DNA from 2 places in the Candidatus Thiodiazotropha sp. CDECU1 genome. Region 2 is predicted to be linked to the other one. Evidence: predicted binding sites of a transcription regulator. Region 2 holds the regulator's gene; the other holds the start of a gene.
The links. Region 2 encodes sigma-54, which starts transcription at its own class of promoters, with help from an activator protein. Its sites were predicted from a motif close to TGGCANGNTNCNTGCTT; they were not measured.

Region 1 (5,390 bases), 1.7 Mb from region 2:
AATGGCCAAGGATCTCTTTAGTGGTGACTGCAAAGGTTTCGCTACAATCGATATGGAGGGTCACGAAGCCCGAGCCGCTATTGCCGCACTCGATGGCAGGGACCTTAGCGGCAGCATAATTCGTGTAGGTCCTGACAGGCCGAGAAAGGGAAAGACCAGAAAACGTCGCTGAATGGGTCCATATTTAAAAATAGCCATCGGTTAAGGTCAGCATGAAATTGACAAGATCGGCTCGATCCTGATCTGACAAACCTAAACCAATAAATGTGCCCGCGTTCATTTCAGCCGCGATATTGTCGTCATTCACTTCGGGAGTGATGAACAGGTTCGCAACCTGAATATCATAGTGCAACACCGTCTCTTCCAGGGTTGCATAGACCCCATTGTGCATATAGGGCGCAGTCAGCTCCACGTTACGCAGGGTTGGCACCTTAAACTTACCCCGTTCGCTTGTTCTATCTGACTCGGCTATCGCACTGCTGGCGCCAAGACCATCATCGACAAACGAATTGTCTGCCAGATAAGCAGGATTATTCACGTTTACCGGTGTACCTATATTGTAATAACGAAAGTTGCTGAAAAGAGAGGTTTCTGGTGTATCCCCCACCGTGTGGCAGTTTGCACATTTAGTCACCTCCGCATCCATGAACAGATCAAAACCTCGCTGTTCCGAGGCGTTCAATGTGTAGTTGCCCAGCAGATAGGCATCAAACTTCGAACTAAAACTGTTGACCTCAGAGGTTGCTTCAAATACTGCAATTGCGGTTGCGATATTGTGATAGGCGGTGGTTGTGTCACTAAAAGCATCTGCACCGAATATGGCAATGAAATCCGCTGCGTACTCAGCATTCTGCACCTTTGCGACAACCTCGGCTTCGGAAGCGTTATTCATTTCAACCGGATTGATAAAGGGGCCCTTGGCCTGCTCAATCAGATCAACGGCACGTCCATCCAGAAACTGTCCACCCTGGTACTTTGAGTCTGTCTCCGGTGTCTGATCCTGATCCGCGACCTCACCGAAGGCAGGTGCAAACGCGGCATAGGCAGCAGTTGGCGCATTTCGATCACCGAAGGCACCACCAACCGATCCCTCTGAAACCGGAGCAGTTACACTGACACGAGGATCGGCGAAACCATTTGAGGGATCGTGACAAGAGCTGCACGCCTGGTTGCTGCCACTGGAGAGATTGGTATCGAAAAACAGTTTCTTTCCCAACTCAGCCATAGATGCAGTAGATGTATTGGTATTATCACTGTCATCGCTGCTGCCACCACCTCCTCCACACGAAACAGTCAAGCACCCTATCAATGCAGCAACACCAACCTTATGTAATCCCATGACTCAGCCACTCCATAGATCGCGTATAAATCGAATACCCAATAAGAATTGAGCATAGATGGATAGAGGAGACTTGATTTTGATCAAGAATTGGTAAATGTGGCGTAGATGGGCGATCAAAATGGGGAGTCTGTCACATCGGGCGACAGATTTTAGGAAATTAAGGATTGCTCATCCATTCATGAATTGGATGCTGTGAAAAGAGCGCGCTACTGCAAAAACTCCACCCGAAGATTGACACGGCGGTTTTCAGCACGCCCGGTCGGGTCCGAGTTATCAGCCACCGGATGAGCATCCGCGTAGCTTACGGAACGCAGATGTTTTGCTGCAAAACCCTGACTCAGGAGAAAACGCGTCACTGCATTGGCGCGAGCAGCGGCCAGTTCCCAATTCGATTCAAACCTGCCACCCAGTATGGGGCGGTCATCGGTATGACCTTCTACGGCGATGTCCGCCTCACCAATCTCCTGCAAAGTCATTGCGAGCTTCTGCAGTATGGGAAAAGCCTCGTCAAGCAGCTCCGCCTTACCTGAATCGAAAAGAATGACATCGGCGATTTCCAATGAGATGCCTTTATCCTTTTGCACCACTGTCACCTCGTCCTGAAAGCGATCCTCTATCGCTGCTACCAGGCGGGCTTCGGCATCACTAATCTGATTCGGCTCCTCATCCACTTGAACCGGTGCTTGTGGCTGTTGCACTTCAAGCGTCGGCTCGTCACTGGGAACAGCCTCATAGGTGGCCGCCATCCTGCTATCCTCATCCGTTGTCTGCAGATGCTGCACTGCCATCTGCCCCAGCAGCACAACCAGCATGGCCAGTATCACGCTCAACACATCCACATAGGTCAACAGCCAACCACCATCATTCTCTTCAACTTCCCAGGCATACCAGGCACTGCTATCGAGCTCCCCTCCCGTAGCTGGTTTTTGGTGCATCTCTCTCTTCCCGCTCGTGGTTGTCATGGGCTGTCACCTATTCAGGCGGCATTCTGGTCAGGGCTGGTAATAAGTTGTAATTCATGGGCTGCCTGGCGCATGTCCTGTCTGGCGTTGACCTCATTCATCATCTCCCTGATCAACTCCGCATGTTGCCTGTCGCATAACATCATGACTGCCTGCAGATGTGCGACCCGGCGTGTGATCAGTTGTCTGCCGCGCTGCTCCAACTTACTGGCAAGGGGTTTGAACACCAGGTTGGCCAATACCAGGCCATACACAGTGGTCAGCATGGCAAAACCCATGGCGGCGCCGATTGAAGCCAGGTTTCCGGAACCCAGGCCAAACAACATCTGCACCAGGCCGAGTAGTGTCCCAAGCATGCCGAACGCAGGGGCATAACCACTCATGGCACGCAGCATCTCGGCGGGTCGGCGTAAATGATCCCTGTCCTCTGCAATCTGGCGCTGCAGGGTAAGTGTCACCTGGTCACGGGGAAAACCGTCCAACACCAGTTGGGTGCCTCTGCGCAGCAGCGGTTCTGAAATCTGCTGTATTACCGCTTCTGCCGGCCGAATCTCGCCGCGGCGGAAGTAATTTGCCGCCTGTAGAAAGCGTGAAAAGCCCTCCTCATCGTCATCCATGTTGGCGGGCGGGTGACGAAAATCGGCGACCAACTGCCAAAGCATCAACACGGAGTTGAGGGAATGACTCATGATCGCTGTCAGCAGGGTACCGCCTACCACCAGTAAAAGACCTGAAATGATCGCGATCAGCCCGGAACCCGGGGCTAACAGCTGTATACTCACAGATACCAGTACGGAGAGTGATAGCAATCCAATCCAAAGCTGTGTGACCAATGCTGTTCTCCTATTGAATATGCCTTTACCTATCAACAGCAAATAGCAGGCCAAGTATGGCTGTGAAGCTTTGTTACCCTGTGCGTCAGATCGCGTCATCGCCTCCCCAAAACAGGTAGATTGATTGCCGCTGACTAATCTTCATGGACCGGTGCCTGATGAAAAACAGAACAATCCCTGCCTCGCTGTCGCTTTTCGCGCTACTCTCGTACGATGTCTATGCCTCGGAGATCAATATGAATCCGGGATTGTGGCACTGGACCGCAGTGCTGAATACGCCTGGCATGCCGATGCAGCTATTACCACCCACCTCCTATACCACTTGCATCACCAGGGCTGACTTTGTACCCAAAGACAGTCAATTGGGACAGGCCTGCGAAACCATCGATCTCATTACGGAAGGGGATAAGGTTTCCTGGAACATAAGCTGCACACGCTCGGTTGGCGTAACCACAAGCCAGGGAAGCATCACCTACTACGGCGATACTGCAGAGGGGGTCATTAACATCGATCTAGGGGGTGTTCTGATGAACTCGAAGACGACAGGTAAACGTTTAGGGCCTTGTAAACAGTAACATTAGGGTGAAAAAACCATACTATGTGTGGTAAATTCCTCCCACTCAAGGGCGGGCTGCCACTAGCAGGATTCAATGACACCGGTCTTAACCATACCATGCCAATGCAATTTAGAGTGCTCAGAGCACATTGAACAGCACAGACTCTATTTCACCTAAACAGGATCATCAGGCAGCTGGATATCGCCGATTTCTCTACCCCTTCATTCTCTTGTTGGGGTTGCTGCCCATGGAGCGCGTGGCTGCTGACACCCCCATCGCTATAGATGAGTTACTCAAGCGGAGTTATCTGGACGATTACCACAGCAATGTGGTGTTCGGCTACCGCATCGTCACTGAAACCGAACGCTTTGGTGCCCGCTATTCAGGCAATCGGCTGCGCTGCAGCAACTGCCACCTCAATGCAGGACGCAAACCCGATGCCATTCCGCTCAATGTGGCGGGTATGTACCCGAAGTGGCGCAGTAAGAACGGCCGTCGCAATGGCATTGGATTGCGCATCCGGGAGTGCTTCGTGTACAGCCTCGACGGCATCATGCCGCCCGAGGACTCACCGGAGGTATTGGCTGTGGCGGCCTATATCTCCTATATCTCTCATGGCGAAGTGATTGGCGAGGCACCAGCCGGTAGAGGAGTGCCGACCTTGCCCGACACGGGCTATGACCCAAATCCTGCCAGCGGCAAGGCGATCTATGAAACGAAATGCGCCCAATGCCATGCAAACGACGGTCACGGCATACCGGGTATTCCCCCGCTTTGGGGTATGGACGCCTACAACAAAGGCGCCGGCATAGCGAATATCAAAAAGGCCGCGGGCTTCATTTGGGCGAACATGCCCCTTGGCCAGGAACGCACCCTCACCCATCAGGCTGCACTGGATGTGGCGGCATATATCAATATGCAGATCAGGCCGGGAGACCCCCGGCGCAGCAAACTGCTGAAACTCTTCGAATCTATCTCCGGATTAGTGGATTAGATCAAGCGACTTGAAAAGAGACAGGGTTAGACCATGGAAACAAGGTAGATCGATTCCAATGATAGAGTGATATGAAATATATACGACTGTTGTCGGAGATTATTCCATGGAGGCCAGACCGAGCAGGAAAGCTGAATCTACCTACAGAGGCATTTGCCGCTGTTGTCGCTGCCATATTGGTTATACCTCAGGGCATCACCTTCGCCTATCTGGCCGGACTACCGCCTGAGTACGGCATCTATACATCGATTTTCGTTACCCTCTTTGCCAGCCTCTTTGGTTCAAGTTCAATGTTGGGCGGACCAAACACGGCAGTCGCCATATTGATCGGTATCGCGGTAGTCCCTTTCGCAGGCCGGGGCAGCCCACTCTATATCGACTATGTGATCCTGCTCAGCCTTATGGTTGGACTGATTCAAATGTTCATCTGGATGCTCAGGGGTGGAAAATATTTTCAATATCTAAGCCCGGCTGCGATAACCGGGATCACCGTTGGTGTGGGAATCATTCTTATCCTCTCATCCCTTGACGGTATATTGGGACTCACCCCTTCGGGTACCCTATTCTTCTTCGAAAAACTCTTTGTCCTGGCTGATGATTGGCGGACATTGATAAATCCCTACAGCTTTTGCATCGGTATAACAACCGTCATCGCGGGCATCATCGCCAAAATCAGGTTTCCCCGTTTTGCAATTTTGATCG
Region 2 (5,390 bases):
CGGTAGCGTGGATAACTGACTGGATTGGCTGCGGGCATCTATGCCCACCGCGGTCTTGCGGAAGATCGCCTCCGGTTCATTTATCAGATGATCGGCCACAGAGACCAACAGGGAAATCGGCAGATTATCGATACAGTAATAGCCCATATCTTCCAGCGTATGCAGGGCTATTGTCTTGCCCGATCCCGACATTCCGCTGACGATTTGCAATTTGAACCAATCAGACATGTCGGCTGCTTTATTCATCCTGATCGATATAGATCTGTTGTCGTTCAATGAAATCCTGAGTGGCATTATAGCCATCGAGCATCAGCATATGCTGGCGCACAGCGGTTTCAACCAGGATAGCCAGGTTACGACCGGCGGCAACCGGCAGGCTTGTCATCGGGATTTCAACCCCGAGCAAGGTTCTTGTTGAATGACAGCCTTCGAGACGATCCATATCATGTAGTTTCTTGTCATCGAAATGCAGCAGATCAATGATCAAGTGCAACTCTTTATTGGGTTTGATGGCGCTGTTACCGAACATGGCGCGGATATTGATCATGCCCAGTCCACGCACTTCCAGAAAATCCTGTAAAACCTTCGGACAACGACCGATGAGTGTTTTACTGGCTGATTTATAGAGCTCCGTTGCGTCATCCGCAATTAGACAATGTCCGCGGGAAATGAGCGCCAGTGCGAGTTCGCTTTTACCGATCGCCGGATCACCGCTGAACAGCACTCCCCTGCCCAGGACCTCCATATAGACCCCATGTACCAGCAGCTTTTCACCCACCGGCTGGCTGAAGCGTTCCACCAGGCGTTTTATCACCTGATTATCGGATTGCGGGGTATAGAAAAGTGCGACATTCCTATCCATGGCCTGTCCCTCACACTCTTGAAGTGGTTTTAAACCATCGGTAAATATAAGCGCGGCCGGTGAGGCCTTGAATAGAACCTGTAGGTATTCATGATAGGCATCCTTTTCCTCACTCAGCAGATGTTTCCTTTCCGGTGGCCCGATGACCTGGATCTGATTGGGCCTGATCAAGTTGAGGGGGCCAGCGGGCTGCCTTCCATGCTGCAGCTCGATATCCACCACAATCTCCGCGTCTCCCCCCTCACCATTCCAGGTCAGCGAAAGTTCGCTGGCCAACTCATCATAGAGATCCCGAATGGTATAGATTGGCTTCATTAAGCAGAGATTATAGCTTCCCGTTGCTGGATCAGTTCATAAAGATCATGTGCGCTTGCCGCCTGCCTCAGGGCAGTGCAGAACTCCTCATCATCGAACATCTGCGCCAACTTGGCCAAAAGCTGCAGATGTTCGTCGGTTGCCTCCTCCGGAACCAACATTGCAAAGGCAAGATCAACCGGCTGATTATCGATTGCGTCGAAATCGATTCCCTCGGGGAGCTGGATAAACGCTGCAAGCGCTCCAGTGATTTGCGGCATGCGGGCGTGGGGCAGGGCGATACCCTTGCCCAGACCGGTGCTACCCAGCCTTTCACGCTCGAGGAGCGCATCAAATACCAGATCTTGATTGAGATCGGGAACAGCCTCGGCCAAGCGCTGACCGAGCTGTTCCAATACGCGCTTCTTGCTGGCAGCCTCCACTTTGCAACCGATCCGTTCTTCCACAAGATAGCCGTTTGGAAACATGGAGACCTCGCCAGTTCAATCAGCCCGTATTACTCAGACGCATACTTAACGCCGCTACCGGCGCGATGACTTTTCATTTTCTCCTTGTGTTTCAACACCTGCCTATCGAGTCTATCCGTGAGCAGATCGATGGCTGCATACATATCTTCCTGTACAGAGTCCGCATAAACACTCGCACCGTTCACTTGCATTGTAGCTTCTGCCTTCTGCCTCATTTTCTCCACGCTCAAGATAACGTGGACATTGATCACATTATCAAAATGGCGCTCAAGACGTTCAAACTTATTGTCTACATAGCTTTTCAAGGCATCGGTTACATCCACATGATGACCGGTCACGCTAATTTGCATAATTTTCTCCTATCTTAGATGAGGTTACCCATCACCCTGCCTGATGTCACTAATTGAGGACCAATCGTACTTTCAGTATATGCTGTGCAGCAATCCGCATAAGCCTCGTGCCTGGCTGCATCCGCAAAGGGATCGCTGTTAACAACCTGCGATTCGTCGCTCAAATAACTCCTATATCAGACGCTTACGTTCGTTCGATGGAGGAATACCCATCGACTCTCGGTACTTTGCCACTGTCCGACGGGCGACTTCGATACCCTGATCAGACAAAAGAGCGGCAATCTTGTTGTCACTGAGAGGCTTGTTGGGAATCTCAGCGGCTATCATTTTCTTTATCAGCGCGCGAATCGCTGTAGACGAGCACTCACCTCCCGCACTGGTGCTGACATGGCTGGAAAAGAAATACTTGAACTCCAGTGTCCCCCTGGGTGTATGCATGTATTTCTGGGTTGTCACACGGGATATGGTCGATTCGTGCATTTCCAACGCCTCAGCGATATCCCTCAAAACCAGAGGCTTCATCGCCTCTTCTCCATGTTCGAAAAACCCCCTTTGATACTCTACGATTTTACTCGCTACGCGTAAAATAGTCTCGTTTCTACTCATCAAACTCTTAATGAACCAACGAGCTTCCTGTAAATGGTTCTTCAGAAAGGTGTTGTCTTCGCTCTGATCCGCGCGCCTGATCAAATTGGCATAACCTGTGTTCACCCGCAATTTTGGCGTCACCTCGCCATTCAGCTCGACTATCCAGCGACCGTTTTGCTTGCTCACGAACACATCGGGTATGACATAATCCGGCTCGCTGCTGGCAATCAGTGAACCCGGGTGGGGATTAAGTGTACGAATCAGCTGCATCACCGCCACAAGCTCATCCTGATTGATCTTCATCCTGCGTATGATCTGATTTTGATCCTGCGCGGTCAAAAGATTGAAATAGTCCCTGCAAAGCTTGATTGCCAACTGCCGATAGGCGGTCGATTCGGGTAGTTGATTCAACTGGATGAGGAGACAGTCCTGAGGGCCCTGGGCCCCCACGCCAGGCGGGTCGAACGCCTGGATCCGGTGCAACACCGCATTGATATCCTCAATGGTGGCCTCTTCATCGTTGAGCGACTCCAGCACCTCCTCCGGATCACCGGTGTAATAGCCATCCTCATTGATGCCGTCGATGATGTTTGTGGCGATTGCGATATCCTGGGGTGAGAAAGGCGTCAGGTTCATCTGCCATACCAGATGGTCATGCAGGGTTGTGGCACTACTATTGTGCATCAAATAGTCGTGATCGTTCGTCTCGCCACCACCGCTTGAAGTGGGCTGATAACTGTCGTAGACATCGCTCCATTCGCTATCGACCGGCAGTTCCTCCGTCGCTTGGGGCGCATCAGTCTTAATTTCACGTTCGTTGTTGATGTCGTTGCTGTTCGCATCAACCGCCGCAGATTGCTCCGACACCCCGCTGTCAGCGGCCTCCCCCTCCTTGGTGGTGTTCTGTTGACCAAACTCCTCTTCCACTTCGAGCATGGGGTTGGTCTCCATCACCTCCTGAACCTCCTGACTCAGGTCGAGCGCGGAGAGTTGCAGCAGGCGTATTGCCTGCTGCAATTGAGGTGTCATGGTTAGATGTTGACCGAGCCGGAGCTGTAGGGCCTGCTTCATCGCAGATGTTATCTTTGGACCTGGTATGTTATTTGTATGTCTTTAATTTCATTCTAGCTAAAAAACGCCGCAGAGGAAAAATATATTTCTTGGCTGAATCCCACTGCATTACCTTGCCCAATGCCCGAACCATTCAAGGATTAATCCTGTAATTCATTTAAAATCAACAGGATAACCAAGCCCCCTCAGTCTGCTACATGGAAAAATCCTCACCGAGATAGACACTTCGAACCTCCTCGTTCTGAAGTATCTCTCCCGTGGAGCCCTCAGCCAACACGCGACCGCTGTTGATGATATAGGCCCGATCACAGATATCCAGGGTCTCTCTGACATTATGATCCGTAATCAGGACGCCTATTTGCAGGGCCTTCAGGTGCTGAATGATCTTCTTGATATCGATGACCGCAATGGGATCGACACCGGCAAAGGGTTCATCCAATAATATAAAGCGCGGCCGAATGGAGAGGGCCCTGGCAATCTCCAGACGCCTGCGCTCACCCCCGGAGAGGCTCATTGCCAGGCTTTCCCTCAAGTGCCCGATACCTAACTCCAGTAACAGCTCGTCACACAGCTCACGGCGTCTGGCGGCATCCAGCTGCTCCTGGGTCTCCAGGATCGCAAGAATATTCTGCTCCACACTCAGGCGGCGAAAAACCGATGGCTCCTGAGCCAGATAGCCGATACCGCTGCGTGCCCGTTTATGCATCACCTGATCGGTCAATACCTCTCCATCCAGGAGTATCTCCCCACTATCCGCCTGGATCAGGCCAACGATCATATAGAAACTGGTGGTCTTTCCCGCGCCATTCGGCCCCAACAACCCAACCACCTCACCACTGTTCACGCTGAGTGAGACACCATCCACCACATTACGCTTTCCATACTGCTTCTGCAGCGCCTTGGCCTGTAGCTGGCTCATGGTTTTGACTGCTGTTCAGGTTCAATGACGACCTGTACTCGCTGCTTGCCTTGTGCGCTGGTACCCGCCCTTACCAGTGCCTTGCCGCGATTGTAGATTATCCGGTCGCTTCGAAAATGGTTGTTTCCCTGCTCAAGCAGCGCATCATCGATCAACAGTAACTCATCGTGCTCCAGGCTGATCTCCACCCGTCGGGCTTCGCCGCGCGCCTCTTCTCCCCCCTGCTCTATCAATTGGCGAAAGCGAACAGGATTCCCTTCACCGATAACCTTCTCGGTTTTACCCTGGCGGCGATGCACCCAGAGTCGCTCGGCCCAAATTTTCAGACTGCCCTGGGTAACTTCGACACTACCCTCATAGAGCACCACCCCAGACGCTTCATCGATGGAAAGGCTGTCCGCCTCCAGTTGCATGGGTTGATCCTTGTCACTCTCCAGCGCAAGCCCCGGTTGCGCTATGCATAGCAGCAAAATCAGATAGACCATGCCGGCTTTTGCTCTATTGAATCTCATAATAGCCTCGCACCTCATGTAGCAGCTTGAGTCGCATCGGTCCTTTCAACCAGGCCTGCATACCCGTTGCCGTCATCCATTGATTCTCGCTTTCAATACGTACCGGCGCTTCGGTGGTGGCAAAGGATTCATCAATGTGCAGGGTCAAATCCTGGGTGATGATATGGAGTGGTGCCAAATCCGCACTGCTTGGTCTGTCGATTACCACCCGACCGGGTAGATGCAGGGTCGATTCACTGCGTTTGATCAGGCCATCCTGAGCCTGCATCTGCAAGGGTGGAGCCTGTTGATCGAAATGCCAGAGAG

Region 1: R2K28_RS11190 (motility protein A) is a predicted target of sigma-54. The motif match lies at 3,174-3,190, and genes of this name have one in related genera.

What each region holds. Positions count from the first base shown of each region.
Region 1 covers NZ_OY734020.1:2,454,780-2,460,169, forward strand. Annotated here, with positions in the region: gene R2K28_RS11175 (RNA recognition motif domain-containing protein) at 1-172, shown strand, start outside; gene R2K28_RS11180 (cytochrome-c peroxidase) at 185-1,339, opposite strand; gene R2K28_RS11185 (OmpA/MotB family protein) at 1,549-2,304, opposite strand; gene R2K28_RS11190 (motility protein A) at 2,319-3,137, opposite strand; gene R2K28_RS11195 (DUF3617 domain-containing protein) at 3,296-3,712, shown strand; gene R2K28_RS11200 (c-type cytochrome) at 3,843-4,688, shown strand; gene R2K28_RS11205 (SulP family inorganic anion transporter) at 4,760-5,390, shown strand, end outside.
Region 2 covers NZ_OY734020.1:4,118,799-4,124,188, forward strand. Annotated here, with positions in the region: gene rapZ (RNase adapter RapZ) at 1-228, opposite strand, end outside; gene hprK (HPr(Ser) kinase/phosphatase) at 239-1,177, opposite strand; gene ptsN (PTS IIA-like nitrogen regulatory protein PtsN) at 1,177-1,644, opposite strand; gene hpf (ribosome hibernation-promoting factor, HPF/YfiA family) at 1,674-1,994, opposite strand; gene R2K28_RS18845 (RNA polymerase factor sigma-54) at 2,166-3,653, opposite strand; gene lptB (LPS export ABC transporter ATP-binding protein) at 3,847-4,572, opposite strand; gene lptA (lipopolysaccharide transport periplasmic protein LptA) at 4,569-5,084, opposite strand; gene lptC (LPS export ABC transporter periplasmic protein LptC) at 5,071-5,390, opposite strand, start outside.